Regions from separate parts of the Arthrobacter sp. NyZ413 genome, predicted to be linked through region 3. Evidence: predicted binding sites of a transcription regulator. Region 3 holds the regulator's gene; each other region holds the start of a gene.
The links. The regulator HrcA, encoded in region 3, represses chaperone genes, less so after heat shock. The targets are predictions, from matches to a motif close to TTNGCACTCGNNNNNNNCGAGTGCNAA.
Positions count from the first base shown of each region.

Region 1: the regulator HrcA is predicted to act here: its motif matches at 3,576-3,602, upstream of groL (chaperonin GroEL).
Region 2: the regulator HrcA is predicted to act here: its motif matches at 3,090-3,116, upstream of ABCW42_RS20855 (Hsp20/alpha crystallin family protein).
Region 4: the regulator HrcA is predicted to act here: its motif matches at 3,646-3,672, upstream of ABCW42_RS10120 (Hsp20/alpha crystallin family protein).

Region 1 is NZ_CP155434.1:921,324-926,921, forward strand. It holds gene ABCW42_RS04480 (uracil-DNA glycosylase) at 1-601, opposite strand, end outside; gene ABCW42_RS04485 (DUF3263 domain-containing protein) at 710-1,045, shown strand; gene ABCW42_RS04490 (LytR C-terminal domain-containing protein) at 1,096-1,713, shown strand; gene ABCW42_RS04495 (cold-shock protein) at 1,849-2,052, shown strand; gene ABCW42_RS04500 (ABC transporter substrate-binding protein) at 2,088-3,518, shown strand; gene groL (chaperonin GroEL) at 3,816-5,444, shown strand; gene ABCW42_RS04510 (RNase H family protein) at 5,549-5,598, shown strand, end outside.
Region 2 is NZ_CP155435.1:17,678-23,275, forward strand. It holds gene ABCW42_RS20835 (DUF302 domain-containing protein) at 1-279, shown strand, start outside; gene ABCW42_RS20840 (hypothetical protein) at 1,035-1,310, opposite strand; gene ABCW42_RS20845 (hypothetical protein) at 1,455-1,829, opposite strand; gene ABCW42_RS20850 (J domain-containing protein) at 1,865-2,380, opposite strand; gene ABCW42_RS20855 (Hsp20/alpha crystallin family protein) at 2,588-3,013, opposite strand; gene ABCW42_RS20860 (MerR family transcriptional regulator) at 3,145-3,465, shown strand; gene ABCW42_RS20865 (hypothetical protein) at 3,946-4,203, opposite strand; gene ABCW42_RS20870 (TetR/AcrR family transcriptional regulator C-terminal domain-containing protein) at 4,518-5,216, shown strand; gene ABCW42_RS20875 (hypothetical protein) at 5,591-5,598, opposite strand, start outside.
Region 3 is NZ_CP155434.1:2,421,848-2,427,445, forward strand. It holds gene ABCW42_RS11365 (16S rRNA (uracil(1498)-N(3))-methyltransferase) at 1-49, opposite strand, end outside; gene dnaJ (molecular chaperone DnaJ) at 52-1,182, opposite strand; gene hrcA (heat-inducible transcriptional repressor HrcA) at 1,242-2,255, opposite strand; gene ABCW42_RS11380 (DUF3097 domain-containing protein) at 2,457-3,317, shown strand; gene ABCW42_RS11385 (DUF4870 domain-containing protein) at 3,419-3,832, shown strand; gene hemW (radical SAM family heme chaperone HemW) at 3,895-5,124, opposite strand; gene lepA (translation elongation factor 4) at 5,188-5,598, opposite strand, start outside.
Region 4 is NZ_CP155434.1:2,162,896-2,168,493, forward strand. It holds gene ABCW42_RS10095 (bifunctional aldolase/short-chain dehydrogenase) at 1-224, shown strand, start outside; gene ABCW42_RS10100 (rhamnulokinase) at 281-1,741, shown strand; gene ABCW42_RS10105 (hypothetical protein) at 1,858-2,295, shown strand; gene ABCW42_RS10110 (hypothetical protein) at 2,333-2,581, opposite strand; gene ABCW42_RS10115 (hypothetical protein) at 2,722-3,084, opposite strand; gene ABCW42_RS10120 (Hsp20/alpha crystallin family protein) at 3,160-3,621, opposite strand; gene ABCW42_RS10125 (hypothetical protein) at 3,991-4,674, opposite strand; gene ABCW42_RS10130 (nuclear transport factor 2 family protein) at 4,827-5,219, shown strand; gene ABCW42_RS10135 (hypothetical protein) at 5,288-5,596, shown strand.

The DNA.
Region 1 (5,598 bases), 1.5 Mb from region 3:
CGGCTTCGGCGTCCTTCCCCCAAAGGATCGCGACGAGCGGGCTTCGCTGCCCCGCACTCGTGCGGCGGCCGGCGACGGCGGTGACGGCCGCCGTCGTGATGGCCTCCCAACCCTTGCCCCGGTGCGATCCGGCCTCCCCGGCGGCGACGCTGAGCACCCTGTTCAACAAGAGCACCCCTTGGCCGGTCCACGCCGAGAGGTCGCCGTGGACGCGCGGCGGAAGGCCGAGGTCCGATTCCATCTCCCGATAGATGTTCGCGAGGCTGCGGGGGATGGGCCGGGTTTGGCCGGAGACCGCGAAGGAGAGCCCGACGGCGTGTCCCGGCGTCGGGTACGGGTCCTGGCCGAGGATCAGGACTTTTACGTCCGCCAGCGGTTGCTGGAACGCGCGAAGGATCCGCGTCGCCGCCGGCAGCACGTGGGTGCCTCGGGCAGCCTCGGCCGCCACGAAAGACAGGACGGACCGCAACTCGTCCTCGACGCCGGCCAACGCTTCAGCCCAGTCCGGTGCCACCAGGACTTCCAGGGGCGCCTCCGGCAGCGCCGCGAATTCCGGCGACTGGTCTTCGGCCCCAAACTGAAACAACGCTTCTTCTGCCATCCGGCCATTCTCCCCTCAGGGAGCTCCGACGTGGCAAACAACAGCCTTGTTATTCCACCGGTACCATTGGAAGGGACGAAATTCGGTTTTGCGGTGAAGGAGTGTGTCGTGGCAGAACCCGCACGGGAACCCTTGGCGGCCGAAGTGACCGGACCGTCGCTTGATGAGCTGAATGCCGGGATCCGCAGTGATTCGCCCCTGGGCAAGCGCGAACAGCAGATGCTTGCCTTGGAAAGGCAATGGTGGAAGTACGCGGGCGCCAAGGAGCAGGCAGTCCGGGAGCTTTTCGACCTTTCGGCGACGCATTACTACCAGCTCCTCAACGCCCTCATCGACACCGAGGAAGCGCTGGCGCACGATCCCATGCTCGTCAAGAGATTGCGTAGACTACGTACGTCACGTCAACGGGCCCGCACGGCCCGCCGCCTCGGCTCCGACGCATAGAACACCCCGCTGTACCGCAGCAAGAAAAGCAGCAAGGACAAGGCCTCACCATGACCAAATATGCCCGGGACGAATTCGACCGTGTCCCGCAGAGCTCATCGCGCCAAGGTGTCCATCGGCTCGTCGCGTCAGCGTCACGCCCTGTTTTGTGGCCTGTCCTGGCCATGGGCGGCATCGCGTTGGCCGTAGGCCTGGTTGCTTTCCTGATCCTGCCGAAACTGGGCTCGGCCCCGACGGTGGTCCCGCAGGCGGTTGCGGCCGCTGACGCCACCAAGACCGCGGCCGCGCCTTCGGCAAGTGCTTCGCCTTCGGCCAGTACCGCTGCCCAGCCGTCGAGCGAGCCAAGCCCCAGCACCACGCCGTCGAGCACCCCGACGCCGACTACCGCAGCGGTGGACATGACCGCCGCCGTCGCCGTCTACAACGGCACCACCACCAGCGGGCTCGCCGCCCGGGTGGCCGGCCTTGTGCAGGGCAACGGATGGCCCCTGTCCACCGTCGCGAACTGGGGCGGCATGCCCCAGCAGACCTCGTCCGTCTTCTACAAGGGCGAAGCCCAAAAAGGCAACGCCGAAGCCCTTGGCAAGCTGCTGGGCATCGCGAACCTTGTGGACAGCGCCGAATTCCAGCAGCCCGTGGTGGTCATCCTGGGCCCCGGCTACCGCTAGGCCGGTTACGCCTCAATAACATTGCGGCCAGCCTTGCGCCTCATTGCGCCACAGCATCGTGACTGTGGTTACAGTAGTTGGGAGCCGGACAGGGGAACCCCCGAACGGCTACCGCTAGTTGAAAGTGTGGGGAACATGGCTTTGGGGACCGTCAAATGGTTCAACGCCGAAAAGGGCTACGGATTCATCACCGTGGATGATTCCGGCGACGACATCTTCGTGCACTGGTCTGCGATCCAGATGGATGGCTTCCGTGCGCTCGAAGAAGGGCAACGCGTCGACTTCGAATTGGGCGAGGGCCAGAAGGGCCCGCAGGCAGAGAGCGTCCGGCTTATCTAGTGGGTATTGCGGCAAGGCAGCTTTCACGGCCCTCCATGGGACGTCCGTCCAGGTCACTTCCACCCGTACCCGCCCTTCTCGCAAGCTGTGCCGTCCTTGCCCTCGGGCTCTCCGGATGCGCCGCGGCCGGCGCAAACGCCCGGCTCGATTCGGTCGCTCCAAGTGGTGACGGCGTCCTGCGCATCGGGGTCATCCTGGACAATACGGGCGATTCTGCGTTCCTCAACGAATCCGAACTGGCTGCGGCGAAGCTTGCGGTGAAGCAGATCAATGATGCCGGAGGCTTCAAGGGGCATCCGGTCGAGTTGCTCCCCGCGGCGGCGGGCGCTCCGGCGGGGTCCAGCCCGAGCCCGAGTGCGTCGGCCAGCCCGAGTGCGACGGCGAGCCCGAGCGCCAGCCCGACGGCGAGTTCCAGCCCGAGCCCGAGCGCACGCAGCACCCAATCAGCTACCGGCCCGAACGATTCAGCCTTCACTGCGGACACCGCGACCCAGGCCAAGGCGTTGTTGGCCGCCCATGCGGACGTCGTCATCGGACCGACGGATTCAAGCCATGCCCCCGCCGCGATCGATGTCCTCTCTCCGGCTCACATACCGCTCATCTCGCCTGCGAACACGGCGACGGGGCTGAGCTCCTACAAGAGCGGCGGGTTCTATTTCCGCACCTCCGCCGCCGACGCCGCCCAAGGCAGTGTCCTGGCAAAGCTAGCCCACGACGCCGGTGCGAAGCGGCTTTCGGTCCTCCACGAGGCCGGCGATTACGGCACTCGGGTCTCGGGAGCGGTCATGGACGCGGCGCGCGGACTTGGCATGGATGCCGCGAACAATGTCGAGTTCACTGCCGGCAAAGCAGCCCCGGCTGCCGCGAGCATCAAAGCGGCGGCGCCGGACGCCGTCGTCGTGGTTGCCCGTGACGGCGCCCAGGGCGCCCTGGCCGAATTGCTCAACGCTGGACTCGGCGGCAACAAGCTGTACTTGAGCGACGGCGCTGTTCGGCAGTACGGGACGGAGCTCGGCGCGGGCGGCCTCAATGGTGCGCACGGAATCGTTCCGGGTGTCTTCCCGACCGTCGAATTCCAAACCGCGCTGACAGGCATCGACCCTGGCCTCAAGGACACGACATACGCCGCCGAGACGTTCGACGCCGCAACTCTCGCCGGCCTTGCCGCCGCCGCTGCGGATGACGACGCCGGGGGATCGATCGCCGCTTGGCTCACCACGGTTTCCGGTGGAGTGCGTCCGACGTCCGGTACTGGAGCCGGGAAGGACCGCGCGAACTGTACGACGTACCAGGGTTGCCTCGACGTGTTGAAGGAAGGGAAGCTGCCCGATTACGACGGCGAGTCCGGCACCATCGGATTCGACGCGAACGGGGACGTCACGTCCGCCAATTACATGGTCTTCAGCTACGGAGCCGATAACACCGCCCGCGTGAGCGGCAAGGAGACTACCTCGAAGGCGCAGTGACGCCACTGTGCCGATAGCGAAACCGCAGGCGTAGCGGGCGGTTTATGGGACGCGCTGCTTGCACTCTCCTCGGTCGAGTGCTAATTATTGATTAGCACTCTCAAGCACCGACTGCTAATTGTTCGTGCGGCCCCGGTCGCATGGGAATGGCGCTGGTGCGTGGGGGACCAAGAACACCTTGCTGGGGTGAGATCCGGACCGCGCGGCAAACAGAGGCCGCAAGCGAAGGATCGTCCGTCGCGGGCACCACAGTGAAGGCACCTTCTTAACGACTGTCCCGGAAGGACTACCGCCGTTATGGCCAAGATCATTGCATTTGATGAAGAGGCACGCCGCGGACTCGAGCGGGGTCTGAACACCCTCGCCGACGCCGTCAAGGTCACCCTCGGCCCGCGTGGACGCAACGTCGTCCTCGAAAAGAAGTGGGGCGCCCCCACGATCACCAACGATGGCGTTTCCATCGCCAAGGAGATCGAGCTGGACGATCCTTACGAGAAGATCGGCGCCGAGCTGGTCAAGGAAGTTGCCAAGAAGACGGACGACGTCGCAGGCGACGGCACCACCACGGCAACTGTTCTGGCCCAGGCCCTGGTCAAGGAAGGCCTGCGCAACGTTGCTGCCGGCGCCGACCCGCTGTCCCTCAAGCGGGGCATCGAGAAGGCCACCGAAGCAGTCATCAGCGAACTGCTCGCGTCCGCCAAGGAAATCGAGACCAAGGAAGAGATCGCGGCCACCGCATCGATCTCCGCCGGTGACACCGAAATCGGTAGCCTCATCGCCGAAGCCCTCGACAAGGTCGGCAAGGAAGGCGTCATCACGGTCGAGGAGTCCAACACCTTCGGCCTGGAGCTCGAACTCACCGAAGGCATGCGCTTCGACAAGGGTTACATCTCCGCCTACTTCGTCACCGACGCTGAGCGCCAGGAAACGGTCCTCGAAGACCCGTACATCCTGATCGTCAACTCCAAGATCTCCAACGTCAAGGAACTCGTTGCGGTCCTCGAGAAGGTCATGCAGTCGAACAAGCCGCTGCTGATCATCGCCGAAGACATCGAGGGCGAGGCCCTGGCCACCCTGATCGTCAACAAGATCCGTGGCACCTTCAAGTCCGTCGCCGTCAAGGCTCCGGGCTTCGGTGACCGCCGCAAGGCCCAGCTCGCCGACATCGCCATCCTCACAGGTGGCCAGGTCATCGCCGAGGAAGTCGGCCTGAAGCTGGAGAACGCAACCCTCGAACTGCTGGGTAACGCCCGCAAGGTTGTTGTGACCAAGGACGAGACCACCATCGTTGAAGGTGCCGGCGACGCCGAAGCCATCGCCGGTCGCGTGGCCCAGATCCGTGCCGAGATCGAGAACTCCGATTCCGACTACGACCGCGAGAAGCTGCAGGAACGCCTTGCCAAGCTCGCCGGCGGCGTCGCAGTCATCAAGGCCGGTGCCGCAACCGAGGTCGAACTCAAGGAGCGCAAGCACCGCATCGAGGACGCAGTCCGCAACGCCAAGGCAGCTGTTGAAGAAGGTATCGTCGCCGGTGGTGGCGTTGCCCTCATCCAGTCCGGTGCCAAGGCATTCGCCAACCTGCAGCTCGAAGGCGACGAAGCAACCGGCGCGAACATCGTCCGTGTTGCCATCGACGCTCCGCTCAAGCAGATCGCTTACAACGCTGGCCTCGAGCCGGGCGTTGTTGTCGACAAGGTCCGCGGCCTGCCTTCCGGCCACGGCCTGAACGCTGCAACCAACGTGTACGAGGACCTACTGGCTGCCGGCGTCAACGACCCCGTAAAGGTCACCCGCTCGGCCCTCCAGAACGCAGCGTCCATCGCTGGCCTGTTCCTGACCACCGAAGCCGTTGTTGCTGACAAGCCGGAGAAGAACGCTCCTGCTGTTGGCGGCGGCGACGACATGGGCGGCATGGGCGGCTTCTAGTCCCCGCACCGGCTCACAAGCCAAACGCACGACGGCGGTTCCCACCTCAGGTGGGGACCGCCGTCGCGCTTTAACTGTCGGGGGCGTCTGGCAGGATGGAAACCATGACGATTATTGCTGCCGCCGATGGTTCCGCCCTAGGCAATCCGGGGCC
Region 2 (5,598 bases), on a different replicon from region 3:
GCCAAGCTCGGAGCTGAAGCGGCCGACGCTGTAGGAGACTATGTCATACTCGGCGCCTGCAACCCGGCCCTGGCCAGCCGCGCCCTCGCAGCCGAACCGGAAATCGGTGCACTGCTGCCATGCAACGTGGCGGTGCGCCGGAACAGGAGCGAAAAAACGACCACAGTGGAAGCCATTGACCCCCAGACCATGGTCAAGCTCAGCGCTGCGCCGGCCATCAAAGAGGTCGCCGGTGACGCCGCCACCAGGCTGCGCAAAGCCCTCGCCGCCTTTGAGTGACCGACGGAAAACGGAATGTCCGCCACCGAGGGCACCCGGGCGCGGCAAGAAGGACCGGTCCAGGCCTGCCCACCCACGCAGCCGGTCCGCTTGAGCCAGGCACTTTGCCGGCATCCTGCACAGCGCAGCCAATGCGCGAAAATCGCTCAACCCGGAGCGACCATCGAAGTGGTGATCCAAGGACCCGGCGTCTGCGGCTGCCGCTGCGTGAACAGTTTGCGCTCTGCGGGACCAGGTGCAGGAGACCGGACGGCACGAGTCGGTCCCCGATTTGGCCAATGCCGTGCTTCTGTCAAGGGGGTTGTCGTGTGCGGCTTTGGTATTCCTAGGGGAGTCGCTCCAGAGCTTGCCCGAGCCGTCGGTCGCTGGCGGCCTGCCATGCTGGACCTGCTACGACCGCAGACGACTCGAAGGCAAAACCCGCATCCCGGCCATGCTGTCCCTGGCACGGCGCCGGCTGAGTGCCCTCTGGGCATGCTCCGCGACGGAGCCGCGCACAGCTCTGCTGTCGTCGGCCATGTCAACGCCGCTGCCGCTGCCGCGGCGGCTGTGGCCGCGCCGGGATAGGCCCCGGCCACCTGACGCTTTCGGTGAACGAATCACCACGAGCCACGTAGCGGCTCGAGGAGTGCCAGCGGTCCTGAAGCCAGCGGTGCCACTGTGTTTGCCGGGCTATCGGTGCCGGGACGTGCACCCGGGCCGTAGTGTTTCTGCCGGGGCGATGGTGCGCGGCGTCGGACCTGGTTGGTCGTGTTTTAGGGATTGCTGTTGAGGATGTAGTCCACCGCTGCCGGTCCTGTCATGCGCAGGCCGTGGAAGGCGCCGTTTTTGTTCTTCCCGTTCTTTTCCATGCGAAGGCCCGCGAGGCGCAGGGCAGTTCGGAAGGCGGGGTCGGGGAGAGGGACTTTTAGGTTCAGCGCGCACCAGCTGACGTAGAGTCCGTAGAACGCGTCTGGGTTGATCCCTGTATCGGATGCGTCATCGTGGATGATGCAGTCCTGGAGGAACTGGTTGATTTGTGGATCGGTCATCGGGTGCTCCGGGTGATTGGCCATGGGGTCCGGGTATTGCGTTTCGGGCCCGAACGGCGGAAGCGGGGTCGGATCCGTGGCGGATCCGAAGGGGCGGGTGCTGCCGGGCCTGCGGGGTGGTCTGTCTGGTCCGGGACGCGATTTTCAGGGCTGGGTTCCGTAGATGAATTCCTTGGCATGTGCGACGGCTTTCCTGAAGGCGTCGTTGCGCAGGGTGGTTTGCTCGGTGTTCCTGGGGTCGGTTTCGATGTAGTTGGTGTACCCGGGGCGCAGGATCCAAATGTCACCGGCCGGGGGCAGGTAGAACACCCCGAAGGAGCGGTGTTGGGGGTCCTCGGTCCAGATGGGCACGACCGCGACCGCGGCACCGGTGTCCGGGTTGATCCATTGGGCCCGGGGCATGGGTTGTTCGTGGGTTTCGGGATCCAGGAACGGGGCTGTTCCTTTGCCCCACCGCTTTTCGAAGCGTTCATAGAAGGCGGGTATCAATTGGTTGTCGTAGGGGCGCCAGGCGCTCATGGGGGTGTCCTTTGTGATTGCGCAGTCTTCGGCTTTCAGGGCCTGATCCGCAGGATCAGGGTATAGCCGCCTGGGGGAAACGGACCTGGCCGGGCCGGCATGTCCGGGGACCGTCCGCCGGGAGGCTTCCAGGTGACCGGTCCGATCAGCAGCGACGCGGCGGGAAGCAACGCCCCTGGTGTCCGCACGGTCACGCCGTGCGGCCGCACAGCGGTACTGTCCGGGGGCACAGCGGCGCTGTCCGGCCGCTGCGGCTTCGGGTTGGCCGTGGACCGTGGGTGTTCCCGGTCGTAGGCTGAGCGTTTTTCCGGGTTCCCGAGGATGGCGTAGGCGGTCATGATGTCCCGGAGCTCCTGCAGTTCGTCCTGCATCTTCGGTTCTTCGTGCGACGTCGGGGCAGTCGGGCCGGGGCCGGCGTGGTGTTCGCGGGCCGGTCGGGTGTCGGGGTGCGCACCGCGCATGAGTGCGCGGTACGCGCGGGCGACCTCGCGTGCGGTGGCGGTCGGGGCGAGGTGCAGGATGTCGTAAGGATCCGGGTCGTTGTTTTTCATCGGTCGGCCGTAGGGGTATTCAAGCAGGGGGACGGGGATGGTCCCCGGTTAGTTCAGCCGGGGACCATCGTTGCCGGAGCCACCCTCGGGGGCCACACGCGTTCATCAGCGTCCCGGGCTGTGAGGTGTCTGCGAACCCTATCGCCCTTTGGACGGGATGCGGCGTTGCGGTGCCGGTGCTCCCGGTCGGGGTGGCTGCGCCCGCGGTCAGGCGCTGATCTCCTGGCGCTGTGTCCCGGCGGTTTCGATTTCGATGCGGCGCGGTTTGGCTTTCTCGGCCACGGGGATCCGCAGGGTCAGGACTCCGGCTTCGTAGCTTGCTTTGACGCCGTCGGTATCAAGTGCGTCGCCGAGGATGAGCTGGCGGCTGAAGACGCCGCGGGGCCGTTCGGAGGCGATCAGTTCCGTGTCTTCGCCGGTGGGGTCCGGGCGTTCGGCTTTGACGGTCAGCACATTGCGTTCGACGTCGATGTCCACCGAGTCGGCGGTGACTCCGGGAAGGTCGAAGGCGACCACGAAGTCCTCGCCTTCCTGCCAGGCATCCATGGGCATTGCCGCCGGCCTGGCGGTCGTGCCGAGTACCTGCTGGGCCAGTCGGTCGAATTCGCGGAACGGGTCCGTTCGCATCAGCATGGTCTGTCACTCCTTGCAGATCGCAGTATTTTCCTTGTAAAACCAGCCGATCTATATCGGCTGATGTATATTTTTTATAGCACCGGGTATGTATGACTGCAAGAGTGGTTTTCGTGGAATTGGAGGTTCCGATGGGCCAGGCCGGGGACCCCGGGAGGGGTGTGTATGCGATTTCGGTCGCCGCCGAGCTGGTGGGCATGGGGCAGCAGAACCTCCGGCTCTATGAGCGCAAGGGTTTGCTGGAACCGGGCAGGACCTTGGGTGGGACCCGTCAGTACAGCGAGGATGATCTCGTGACCTTGCGTCGGATCGGTGAGCTGCTGGACCTGGGGCTGAACCTGGCCGGCATCCGGATTGTCCTGGTCCTGGAGGCCGACAACCGGCGCCTCGAGGGGGAGCTCAGGTCAGCGAACGCCGCACGGGACACCGCAACGTCCCCGCTCAGGAAATGATGTGACTTTGACCTTGGCCGGTGCGCACACGGGTGGGTCGAACCGAGGCCCCGGGGATTAAAGGCCCTGCCCTGACCGCAGGGCTCCGGATGCACCCGTCGGGGCAGGCCCGCGGGGCCTCGCTGCGCCCGGGCTGCACAAGCGTTTCTTGTCTTTTTTGTTGCTGTCCTCCGGGATCGTACGTGGCCGCTCCACCCCGTCCAGCCCTACCTGATTCGTCGGAGCCTGTTGGCGGGAAACCTTTGAACTCCGGCGCTTTGCTTGTTTAATGCGCAAACTTTCCCGCCGGTGCTCTTGCGGGCGGTGTAACGGGACTCCGTCGCCCACAGCTACGCGATGCTTTGCCAGCAGCCAAAAACCGGGGGAGAAGGGAGGGGGCCGGTCGCCGAAGCCGCCCCGCCCGCCGGAGTCTTCGGCAGTCGGGAGCACTGGGAGCCGGTGCCCTGGGCCGGTTTGTGTGCCCACGGTAGTCCGCGGTGTTCAGGGCAGGGCCGGGTAGGTGTTGAGGATGTAGTCCGTGGCTGCTGGTCCGGCCCTCCACAGGCCCGGGACCGGGGGGCGGATGCCGTGGTGTTTCATGCCTGCCCGGAAGCCGGTTTCGGTGGCCGGGGTGCAGCTGGTGATGCGGCACCAGCTCAGGTAAAGGCCGAAGAGTTCCTCTTCGGCGAGGCAGTGCTCGGGGTCCAGGTCCGGGATGGTGGCTTCGGAGAGGAAGCGGCCAAAGTGCGTGTCGGCCATGACGGGGGTCTTTCTGGGTGGGTACTGCTGCTGCCGGCCCGGGTGGCCGGACAAGGCAGCCGACACCGTGGCGGGGTACGGCGGCCGGGAATGAATGGTGCCCGGATGGCGGCACCGGCCGTGATGCGGGAGCCTGTAAAGGTCCGCGTGAAGGCTAGGACCGGGCTCCCCCTGGTACTACACTGTAGGTAGGAGCCGTAGGATTTTTTCTTTGTCTACACTGTAGGCCTATGGTTCGGGCAATGCAAGGGGTTGCTTGGGCTACGCAAGGGGTTTCGGGTTCCCGGGGGACCACGGGACGGCAGGAGATGGTCATGGAACGTGCAACAACGCCGGCGCGGGAGAGTGCCGGACGGCTGAGCCGCCGGATGGTGCTGGATGCGGCTTTGGAGCTGGTGGATGCCGACGGGGTGGACGCGTTGACCATGCGCCGGCTCGGGCAGGTGCTCGGCCGTGATCCGATGGTCGTGTACCGGCACGCGTCCGGGCGCAAGGAGTTGCTGGACGGGGTCGCCGAACTCGTCCTGGACGAGTTGGAGACGTTCCCGGATGACTTGCATTGGCACGGGCAGTTGCGCCGGATCGCCCATGCGCTGCGCCGGGTGTGCCTGCGCCACCCGAACGCCGTGCCGTTGCTGGTGACCGGCTCGTTGTCCACACCGCTGGGACTGCGCCCGCCCGGGACCCTGCGCCCGCTGGAACAGATCCTGGGGATCCTGATCCGTGCCGGGTTCCTCCCGGCCGATGCCTTGCACATCTCCCGGGCGTTTTACGGTTTCCTCTACGGCCACGTTTTGAACGAACTGCAGGAACTGATCGCGGACCCGGAGGAAAACGAAGCCTTGCTGCGCCTGGGACTCCAGCGCCTTCCCCTGCGCGACTTCCCGCACCTGCGCCACCTCGCCCCCGAACTGCTGGACTATGACGGGGAGAAACAACTCGAAGAGGGCCTGGACATCCTGCTGGCCGGACTCGACCAGCAACTCGCCGTCCGCGACAAAAGCTACACCTGAAACCCCGGACCGGCGCCCCGGCAGGTGCCGCGGGGCCGGCCCCGGTCCACGCGGCACGGTTGCGCAGGTCAGGGTGGTCGGGACGGCGGCGCCGTTGCACCGAACGGGGACGGCCCGGCAAGTGCAGTGCCGTTGTCCCCGCGTCACCACCGCCGAGCCCGCTGTCCGGATCCGCCAAGAGCGGCAGCGCTCAAGGGTGTCAACGCTGCGAGTTGTGGCCGGTGTCAGGGCGCGGCGGCAGACGGGGGCCGCCGCAGGCCGGCCGTGACACATATCCTGTTTCCATCAACGAACCGTCCCCGCCGCCGGTCGTGCCTGACGGATGCGCGGCAGCCTGGGCGGGACTATCCCGCCGGATTCATCAGGGCCGGGCGTCAGCCGG
Region 3 (5,598 bases):
GCAACCCGTCCAGGGTTCCCTCCGGGGTGAAAAATACGGGGTTGCTCACCGCTACAGGTTACCGAGCTTGTCCCGGAGCTTGGCGAACACACCGCCGCTCGCCACGAGCTTTCCCTCGGTGAACTGCTCCCCTCGCAACTTGGCGAGTTGGCGAAGCAGGTCCTCTTGGGCGGCGTCGATCTTCACCGGCGTTTCGACGTGCAGGTGCACCTTGAGGTCTCCCCGGCCGTAGCCGCGAAGGTGCGTGACGCCGAGCCCGCGCAAAGTAATGACTTCGCCTGCCTGTGTTCCAGCCTTGACGTCGATCTCCTGGGGACCATCGAAGGTATCCAGCTGAAGCTCAGTGCCCAAGGCCGCGGCTGTCATGGGCACGCTCAGGGTGGCGTGGAGATCGTCGCCTTCACGCATGTAAGTGGCGTCCGCGTTGACCCGGATCTCGATGTAAAGGTCGCCCGGAGGGCCGCCGGCCGGGCCTGCCTCGCCTTGCCCGGAAAGCTGGATCCGGGTGCCGGTAGCCACGCCTCCCGGAACCTTGACGGTCAAGGAGCGGCGACTGCGGATGCGGCCTTGGCCGCTGCACTCATTGCAAGGATCCTTGATGATCGTGCCGAAGCCTTCGCAGGATCCACAGGGGGCGGCGGTCATGACCTGTCCGAGGATCGAACGCACCGCGCGCTGGACCTGGCCGGATCCGCCACAGATGTCGCAGCGTTCCGGGTGGGTGCCCGGGCGGCAGCAGGATCCTTCACACGTGGGGCAAACCACCGCGGTGTCCACTTCAAGCTTCTTGTTCACACCGAAAACTGCTTCGCGGAGATCGATGCGGACACTGATCAATGCGTCCTGGCCCCGTCGCACGCGAGACGCCGGTCCGTGCATGCCCCCGCCGCCTCCGCCGAAGAACGTGTCGAAAATGTCCTGGAAGGCGAATCCCTGGCCGGCGTAGCCGCCGCCAAAGCCGTTGTCCGTGCCGTTTTCGTTGCCCGTGGCGTCGTAGACGCGGCGCTTCTGGGGATCGGAGAGGACTTCGTAGGCGTGCGTGACGGCTTTGAATTCCTCAGCGGCGCCTTCCCCCGGGTTCACGTCAGGGTGCAGCTTCCGGGCGAGCTTGCGGTAAGCCTTCTTGATCTCCTCGCCTGTCGCTTCCGGCGAGACGCCTAGAACGTCATAGTGGCTGCTCAAAGTCGTTTTCTCTTCCTTGTTGAACTGCGTTTTCATGCGAACGGGGTTTCCGTGGAAACTCAGCCGCCCAGAATCCGGGAAAGGTAGCGCGCGACGGCACGCACTGCCGCCATGGTGTTGGGGTAGTCCATCCTCGTAGGCCCAAGAATGCCGATCTTGGCGCTGCTGTCCGGACCGTAGCCCGTCGCGACCACGGAGGCCTCGGAAAGACCGTCATAAGGGTTCTCGCGGCCGATGCTGACAGTGACACCCCGCGGGTCTTCGGCCATGTCGGAGAGCAAGCGCAGCATGACCACCTGTTCCTCGAGTGCTTCGAGGACGGGGCCGATGCTCAGCGGAAAGTCCACGTTGGAGCGGGCCAGGTTCGCGGTTCCGGCCATGACCATGCGATCGTCCCGGCTCCTGTCAGCCAAGCGCTCCAAGCCGTGGGCAAGGGTGCCGGCCAATCCGCGAAGGCCAGGCGGGCACAGCGCGACAACCGACGGCAGGACCTGCGCCATGAGGTCCAGTTGTGATCCTGCGATGCTTCCGAGGAACCGGGCGCGCAACGTCATGAGGTCTTCGTCCGAGGTATCCGCGCCGGATTGGACGACGCCCTGTTCAACCTTGCCGGTATCGGCGATCAGAACCACGAGAACCTGGCGCGGTGCCAAGAGGACAAACTCGATGTGGCGTACGCGCGCGCGGCTGATGTGCGGGTACTGCACGACGGCGACCTGGTTGGTCAGCTGCGAAAGGAGCCGGACCGTCCGCTCAAGGATGTCTTCGACGTCGTCCGGTCCCGCAAGCAGGGAATGGATGGCGCGCCGCTCAGCTGCCGAAAGGGGCTTGACCTCGGAAATTCGATCGACGAACAGGCGGTAGCCCTTGTCAGTGGGTATCCGCCCGGCACTGGTGTGCGGCGCAGCGATAAGGCCTTCTTCTTCCAGGAGCGCCATGTCGTTACGGATGGTGGCGCTCGAGACGCCCAGATGATGGCGTTCCACCAACGCTTTGGAACCGACGGGCTCGCGGGAGTGGACGTAGTCCTCCACGATGGCCCGCAACACTTCAAGCTTGCGTGGCTCGCTCACTCCCCACCTCCACTCAGTGACCCGGTATTCGACAACGGGTATTCAACCATTAGCACTCAACATGCCCAAGTGCTAACAAGTCTAGTATGAGCCACCGCGTTGTTAGCATTGGTACCGCTTGCGGCGAACATGATTCCCGCGCGATCCGGCGGAAATGTTCCGGATCCCGATCGATCCCTAGCGCAAAGTGGTGTGAAGACCGTGTCGTATGACAATTGGGGCCCGCAGGACTTGGCAAAGCCAACCAAACGGCAATTACGCGAGGTTCCCGTGGAGCGGGGAATGGTCCTCGAGGATGTCCAGTCCGGGTGGGTCGGCGCCGTGACAAGGATCGAAAAGTCCGGCGGCATGCACGTTGTCGTCTTGGAGGACCGCAGGGGGAAGAACAAATCCTTCCAGCTCGGTTTCGGGTTCCTGCTGGACGGGGAACCGGTGAAGCTCTTGCCTCCGGCACCACGCGCGGCCGGCGCCGCGGCGCTGCAAGCGGGCCGCACGGCGTCGGGATCGGTTCGGGTGGCGGGCCAGCGCGCCCAGGTCGCGAAAGCGAGCCGCATCTGGGTCGAAGGAAAGCACGACGCCGAACTGGTGGAGAAAGTCTGGGGAGACGACCTCCGCGTGGAGGGAATCGTCGTCGAACCCCTCCACGGCGTAGACGACCTCAAGTCTGCGATTGCGGATTTTTCCCCCGGCCCGGGCCGGAAGCTGGGCATCCTGGTCGATCACCTCGTCCCGGACTCCAAAGAGTCCCGGATCGCCGCCGACGCAATGACGCTGCCGGGAGCCGCGGGAAATGTCCTGATCGTCGGCCATCCCTATGTGGACGTCTGGCAAGCCATCCGACCCAAGGTCCTGGGAATCGAGCAATGGCCCACCGTCGCACGCGGCACGGATTGGAAGACAGGGATCCTGAAAGCGTTCGGCTGGCCGCATGAGACGGCCGAGGATATCGGGCTTGGCTGGCAAAAGCTCCTCGGCGCCGTGAGGAGCTACGCCGACTTGGAAGCGTCCCTCCTGGGCCGGGTAGAGGAAGTCATCGACTTCCTTACCGCACCGGCTTCCTGATCGCCATATGCAGATTCTGCCGGTTTGGTCCACTGATTTCGTGCCGACCAAGTATTCTGGGACAGCAACACCGCACCAACAGATACCCGAAGGAAGAAACAGTGGCAGACAACGCTCCTGACGAACGGGACGCCTCCGCGGGCCAATCCCAGTACCACGGCGTTCCTGCCAATGCGTTGCCGTTGACGGCCACGGAGGACCGCCAATGGGCAACTCTCGCGCACTTCGGCGGAATCCTTGGCTGCGTGCCTTCGCTCTTGATCTACCTGATCTTCCGTGAGCGCGGGCCATTCACGGCACAGGAATCCAAGGAAGCGCTGAACTTCAGCCTGCCGCCAACACTTGCCGCGGTACTCGCCAACCTCCTGGTCATGCTCCCGGTGGTCGGAAACGTTTTCGCGGTCATCGCGACGGGCATTTGGGTAGCCCTGACGTGCTTTTCGGTATCCGCGGGAATCCGCGTCAACCACGGCCAGCCCCACCGCTACCGCTTCAACCTCCGCTGGATCAAGTAGCGCAAGAATGCCGGCTCGGTGGCACCAGTCCTTGGGGCGGTGCCACCTGCTTGCGGCTTGATTCAGTCCGGGAGGATACGACGCACAACCGCGTCAGCCAGCAAGCGTCCTCTGAGTGTCAGGACCAAGCGCCCTTGGAAGGCTGCCGCGGGTTCCACCAGGCCATCGGCGATCAGCCCGGCCACAGCATGGCGACCGACTTTGTCCAAGGCATCAACCGCGAGGCCGGAGCCGAGCCGCGCCTCCAGCATGATGCGCTCCACTTCCCGCGTTCCGGCGTCGAGCGTTTCGCGTCCGGCCGCGGGTGACACGCCTTCCCCTAGCCGATTGGCGTAGGCGGCGGGGTGTTTGACATTCCACCAGCGGACGCCGCCGACGTGCGAATGGGCGCCGGGGCCGATGCCCCACCAGTCGTCTCCACGCCAATACGCAAGGTTGTGCCTGCAGGCCTGCTCGGGAGAACGCGACCAATTGCTGACCTCGTACCAATCCAGGCCGGCCTCGCTGATCAGCTGATCGGCGAGTTCATACTTGGCGGCGTGGTCGTCGTCGTCGATCTGCGGAACTTCTCCGCGCCGGATCTGGGCTGCCAACTTGGTTCCGTCTTCGACGATGAGCGCATAGGCGCTGATGTGGTCCGGCTCATAGGACAGGGCCGTTTCCAAGGACGTCCGCCAGTCCGCCATGGACTCGCCTGGAGTTCCGTAGATGAGGTCGAGGCTCACTGCAAGGCCCGCGTCGCGCGCCCATTGGACTACCAGCGGAACCCGGCTTGGTGTGTGCGTGCGGTCCAGGACTTTGAGCACGTGCGGCACGGCCGACTGCATCCCGAAGGACACCCTGGTGAAGCCGGCGTCCGCGAGCAGCTGGAGCGATTCGGGGGTCACCGAGTCGGGGTTGGCTTCGGTGGTGACTTCGGCTCCCGGCTCGAGGCCCCACCGCCCGACGGCGGCACTGAGGATCCGTGCGAGGTCTTCAGCAGGCAGGAGCGTGGGAGTGCCGCCGCCGAAGAACACGGTGCTTAAGGGCCGTTGCGGCAGACCCGAAGCGTTCAGCGCGCGGGACGCGAATTCCAATTCCGAGACTGCCGTCGCCGCATACGCCGCTTGGGATGCCCCGCCGCCGAGCTCTGTGGCCGTGTAGGTGTTGAAGTCGCAGTAGCCGCAGCGCACCGCGCAGAACGGGATGTGCACATAGAGCCCGAACTTGCGCGACCCGACGCCGTCGAGCACCTGCGGCGGCAGCAGGCCGTCCGCAGGTGCCGGATCGCCGAGCGGCAAAACGCTAGGCAAAGTGTCCTCCATGTGCCCGTTCCTCGCAGCGCGGCTGCCCGGCGGTGTGGGCGACGAACCGCATTACTTCTTGGCCTTGTCCTTCGATTCGTCCGTGGTCAGGGCTGCGATGAACGCTTCCTGGGGGACCTCGACCCGGCCCACCATCTTCATCCGCTTCTTGCCTTCCTTCTGCTTTTCCAGAAGTTTGCGCTTACGGGTGATGTCACCGCCGTAGCACTTGGCAAGGACGTCCTTGCGGATTGCCCGGATGCTTTCCCTCGCAATGATGCGCGATCCGATCGCAGCCTGGATGGGCACCTCGAACTGCTGGCGCGGAATGAGTTCGCGCAGTTTGGTTGTCATCATGACGCCGTACGCATACGCCTTATCCCGGTGGGTGATGGCACTGAACGCGTCAACCTGCTCGCCTTGGAGCATGATGTCCACCTTGACGAGATCGGCGACCTGTTCGCCGTCGGCCTTCCAGTCAAG
Region 4 (5,598 bases), 260 kb from region 3:
CCGGGATCTTCGCCGGCGGCTGGGGCGCCAAGCGCGCCGCCGTGTACGGGGTCGAGGAGCAGGAACTGGGCAAGTACTACGCCCAGCGCACCCTGCTCAAGCGCGAAGTCCTGCCCGAACACGTAGCCAACGCCGCCGCCGTCCTGACCAGCAATGAACTCTCCCACACCACCGGCCTGCACATCCCGGTGGACGCCGGCGTCGCGGCAGCGTTCCTGCGATAGGCCGCACCGTGACCAACCCTGCACCAAGCAGCACCGCCCCGGCCACCACCGGGGCGGTGCCCTCACACCACCACACCAACCAGGTGTTCGCCGCCGTCGATATCGGCGCGTCCTCCGGACGGGTCATCCTCGGCCGCCCCACGGGCGGGACGGTGTCCCTGGAGACCGTGCACCGCTTCCCCAACGGGGTCACAGAGTCCGACGGCGGCCTGCACTGGGACTTCGACGCCCTCTTCGCGCAGGTCCTCACCGGCCTGACGGCTGCCGCTTCCGTGGCAGAAGCCACCGGCGAGTCCATTGCCAGCATCGGCATCGACACCTGGGCCGTGGACTACGGACTGGTCAACCAATCAGGGGAGCTGCTCGCCCAGCCCTTCAGCTACCGGGACGACCGCAGCCGGGCCGCGGTTGCCCCGGTCCACGCCAGGATCGATCAGTCCCGGCTTTACGCCACTACCGGGCTGCAGTTCCTGGCATTCAACACCATCTACCAGCTCGCCACCGAGAAAAACCTTCACGGCCTCCAGGCCCTGCTGATCCCGGACCTGATCGCGTTCCAGCTCACCGGACAGCGACGCACCGAGGCCACCAACGCCTCCACCACCGGCCTCTTCGATGCCGTGACGGGGGAGTGGGCCACCGGATTCCTGGACGTTCTGGGCCTGCCACGGGACCTCTTCCCGGCCCTGGTCCAACCCGGCGAAACCATCGGCACCCTGTTGCCCGGCATCGCGGCCCGCACCGGACTTCCGGCGGACACGAAGGTGGTCGCGGTCGGCTCGCACGACACCGCCTCGGCCGTTGCCGCGGTCCCGGCCACACAGGAGGGTTTTGCCTATATTTCTTCCGGGACCTGGTCCCTGGTCGGCGTCGAACTCGACCATCCCGTCCTTACCGAGGCCAGCCGCCAAGCGAACTTCACCAACGAACGCGGAGTCGACGCCACCACCCGGTACCTGCGCAACGTCGGCGGACTCTGGCTCCTCAGCGAATGCCAACGCATCTGGGCCGCCGAAGGTTACGCCCCACCGTTGCCCGGCCTGCTCGAAGCCGCCGCGGCCCTGCCTCCCGGCGGGCCGGTGATCAACGCCGACGACCCCGCCTTCACCGCCCCAGGCAACATGCCCCACCGCATCCGCGCAGCCGTCCGCAACACCGGCGACGTGCTCCCGGACCGCCCTGCCGCCGTCGTGCGCTGCATCATGGACAGCCTCGCCGCCGGCTACGCCCGCACCCTCGCCGACGCTGAACGGCTCACCGGGCGGTCCGTGAAAACCGTGCACATCGTCGGAGGAGGATCCCAAAACACCCTCCTCTGCCAACTCACCGCCAACGCCACCGGAAAAACAGTCATCGCGGGTCCTGTGGAAGCCACAGCCCTCGGCAACATCCTCGTCCAAGCCCGCACCGCCGGAACCATCACCGGCGGCCTGAACGAACTACGCCGCACCGCACGCGCGAGCACCCACGCCACGCATTACGAGCCACATCCCAGCCACGCCCTCCACGGAAACTGAACCTGCCTCTGCCTTGGCAGGTCGGCTTCCCTCCGATACCTGTCGTGCCGGAAACAGCCTCGATAGACTTAAAGGGCGCCGAAGCGACGCGAAGTGCTTGCAGGAAAGGCACGGCCATGACAGAGAACACCGGCGGCGACGAACCCATCGAAGAGGCGAACCACGGCACGCTTGAAGAACCCGAACTACGTGGAAGATACGTCGAAGGCGACTACGGAAAGACGGGAAGGGAACCGGGCAGGCACTCGGACGACGAAGAAGGGCAATATGGTGAGGGAGATTACGGCGCCGCTGGCAACCTAGGCGGGTTGCCCGAGCCGCTGGGTGACCAAGCCAAGGAATCCGGACGGTACGCACGAGCCGACCTCGGTGTTGCTGGATCGCTTCCCGGGCGCACGGCCGAATCCGAAATCGGCCGATACGCCGAAGGCGACTATGGTTCGGATGGAACCGTCGGACCGTTGCGGACGGCGGATGAACAACCTGCCCGCGGGACGGCGGACAGCGATGAAGAGCACGCCAGTAAAGAGCGCGATGAAGCGGACGGCGCCTGACGGCACTGGCCAGGAATAAGGTGCCGGCCAGGATTAGCTAGCCGGTCGCCGTCGTCTCGGTCCGGTGTGTACCGGCCCCGGCTTCCGATTGGCCATGGATGAATCTGACATCCTCGGCGGAAAGGCTGACTTGGCCGTGCTGGTCCGCATCGGGAGTTATTCCGGTTGCCCGATGGATGATTTCGGCTACGGTGCGCGGGAGAACCACGCATCCGGGGTTGTTTAGCAGCCACTGCTTCGTTTCGGGCGCAAGTTGGTCCCAGTGGTCCTTGATGTTCAGCTCCATGACGACGCCTCACTGAGTAGGTGCAGAGAAGAGTCCGGCGGGGGCCGGGTAATGTCGGTCGAAACCGATGCCGGAAGCGTAATTAGGATATGTGGCGTGCCTGGGAATTCACAGGCACGCCGTATGAGGCGTGGGTACCTTCAGCCGGACTTTTCCGTATGTTCATCCAACCGGGCGAGGAGGTCGCCCAAAGCCTCGCGGATGTCGTCGTGGTCGTACTGGCCGGCCCGGCTTTCACCCGAGATCACGGCGCAACGATGAACCTTCTTGAAGTCTCCATAAGGGAACTTGTAGCGGCCCTTCTGACCCTCCGGATGATCGTCATCAACACCGAGGAACCATTTCGAGTATTCCGAGCTGCCGTTCTTGTCCAGGAACTTGTTTTGCTCGTCGGTTGATGGGGCGTGCTCGCTCCAATCATCGCGGGTGTCCGCGACCACCTTGTTGTCCCTGATGAGCCGCTTCGCATGCTGCAACGCTTTCTCGTTCAGTTTCACGGCCATGGTTATTCGACCTCCAGAGCCACGCGACCATATCGGTACTTCCAGCCTAGGTCAGTTGCTTGCGGTGTGGAACCGCTAGCCGACATAGTCCTCCGGCTCTTGTGGCGGCTGGGTCGTGGTGCGCCCGCTTGTGCGAACCACTCGGATTTTCGTGGCCTGCGGCTCTGACTGTTCCGGAAGTTCGATGCGGATATCGAGCACCCCGTCTTCGTACGTCGCCGCGATGCTGTCCTGGTTCACGCCGCGTGGCAACGGAATGCTCCGTGAGCGTTTGCCATAGCGGAATTCGCTGCGGTACCCCATTTGGCCCGCGCGCTCGGTGTTTTCCTCCCGCCAGGCCTGGACGTGGAGGGTGTCGTCCGTGACGCTGATGTCCACATCCGATTCCGGGTCGATTCCCGGCAGTTCCACCCGGATGACCAAGGTGTTTCCTTCTTGGTATTGCTCCACGCGAAGTGACCCATCGCTTTCGCCTTGGAGGAAGCGCCGGACAGGCTCCGGAACTTCAATTCCACTATGGCGGAGAAAGTTGTCCATGATGATCTCCTGATGTGTGCCGACTTGCGACCGGATCCGGACGAGGGCCGGAACCGGCCATTCCCATGGAAGAAAAACTACCCTTCCCGTCGTGCACTGGGTAGCCCCAGGGGCTGCTTGACGCCCGATTTGCGGCGCCGGAAACTGGGGGTAGGAGGCGGGCCGTGGAAACCCTAGCGTGGATACTCGTACTGCTCATCCCCTCGCTGGGATTCCTTGTTTTCCTGGTGGTCGTGAACATCCGGATGTCCCGTCGGAGGAAATCCTTGGGCTTGCCACCCCTGGGATTGACGCCGATCCGGTCCAAGACCCGTCACCGGAAGCATCACCGCTACGTGATAATCCATCGACACGGGCACTGACCCACAGTCAGTTCTGGTGGAAATCGGGTGCCTTGGGCGCGTCGAGTGCGCCGGCAACTTTCTCCTCAAGGGCGGCCACAGTGGTTTCCGGCAGCACAATGAGCCCGTCCAGTTCGCGCCGGGCACGCTTATACGCTGTCTGCCGCTCCGCCGGCGTGGCAGCCGAGTCGGAAGCGATCCTGAGCAGCTTCCGGGCCGTCGCCAGCCGCTGCCGTTCGGGCTCCGAAAAGTTGCCGTCCTTGATGCGTTTGGCTTCCCGTTCAGCCACGTCGAAAGCCAGTTCGAAGTTGCGCACTGCCGCGCGGTACTCGGCGAGCCGGGCCGCCGTCGTGATTTCTCCCGGGGCAGCCGGACGCAAGCCATCTGCTTCGCGCTTGGCGCGCAGGAAGTCCACGGTGAGCGGCTCCCGCACGTCCGACATCACCGGGAAGTCAATCAGTTTCCCGACGTCAAGCTCGTAAGAGAGCCACCGCTGGTTCACTGCGTCGTGAGCCTCCCGCAACCTGAGCACTTCGGATTGGCTCGCTTGCTCTGCCTGGGCCGCCTGGTTCTTGAGCCGGTATAGCTCCACCCGACGGCGGTGCCGCCGTTCGCTGGCGCGTGACCACGAGCGGGCCCAGCCGCCGGCCAATCCGCTCAGGGGAAAGATCAACCACCAATTGTGGCTGACAAAATCGAAAAAGGGCTGCACGGACTCATCGTCCCACCGGTCCGTACCGTGCCTCAAGGTCGGGGCATGCTTGGCAGATCATTGCCCATTTCCATCGACACGCATCCGGGGCAGGAATAGCCTTAAGCCGTCCCTTTTTGATCGACGAGGACTAGCGAAGAAGGTGTCCACACATGGGTGCTGAGGAAAACGTCGAACTGGTTCGGCGCGGGTACGAAGCGTTCAATTCAGGGGATTTGGCGACACTCAGCGAGCTATTCGCGGAGGACGCAGTTTGGTACGTCGCCGGCAGCGGCGTACTTTCCGGGACCAAACAGGGCCGCGACGCCATATTGGCCTACTTCGGCGAATTGGCAACACGCTCCCAAGGGTCCTTCAAAGCGACGGTCCACGACGTCGTCGGTGGAGAAGACCACACCATCGCAATTCAGCAAACCCACGCTGAAGCCAACGGGAAGACCCTGGATCTGGGAACCGCCATTTCCTTCGTCCTCCGCGAGGGAAAGGTTGTTGAAGGAAAGGAATTCTTCGAAGACACCGCTATAGCGGACAGCTTCTGGACCTGAGCAGTCCGTGGAGGAATACAAACACCCGCACTATTTTTGATCACCCGCGTTATCTATAAGGAGCAGACATGGAAGGGACCCCATACGGAGTGGTCCACTTTTTCCCGGGAGGCACAAAGGAGCAATACGAAGCCTCTATCGCCGCTGTTCACCCCGGCGAGGGACTCTTGCCCGAGGGCCAGACATTCCACGCTGCCGGACCTTCGGCCGGCGGTTGGACCATCATGGCCGTCCATGAGTCCAAGGACAGCTGGGAGAAATTCCGCAACGACATCCTGATGCCGCGCATGCAGGCCGGCATCGAAGGTGGTTTCGAAGCGCCTCCGGAAGAAACCGTCATCGACCTCTACAAAGTCCTCACCCTGACAATGGCGTGATG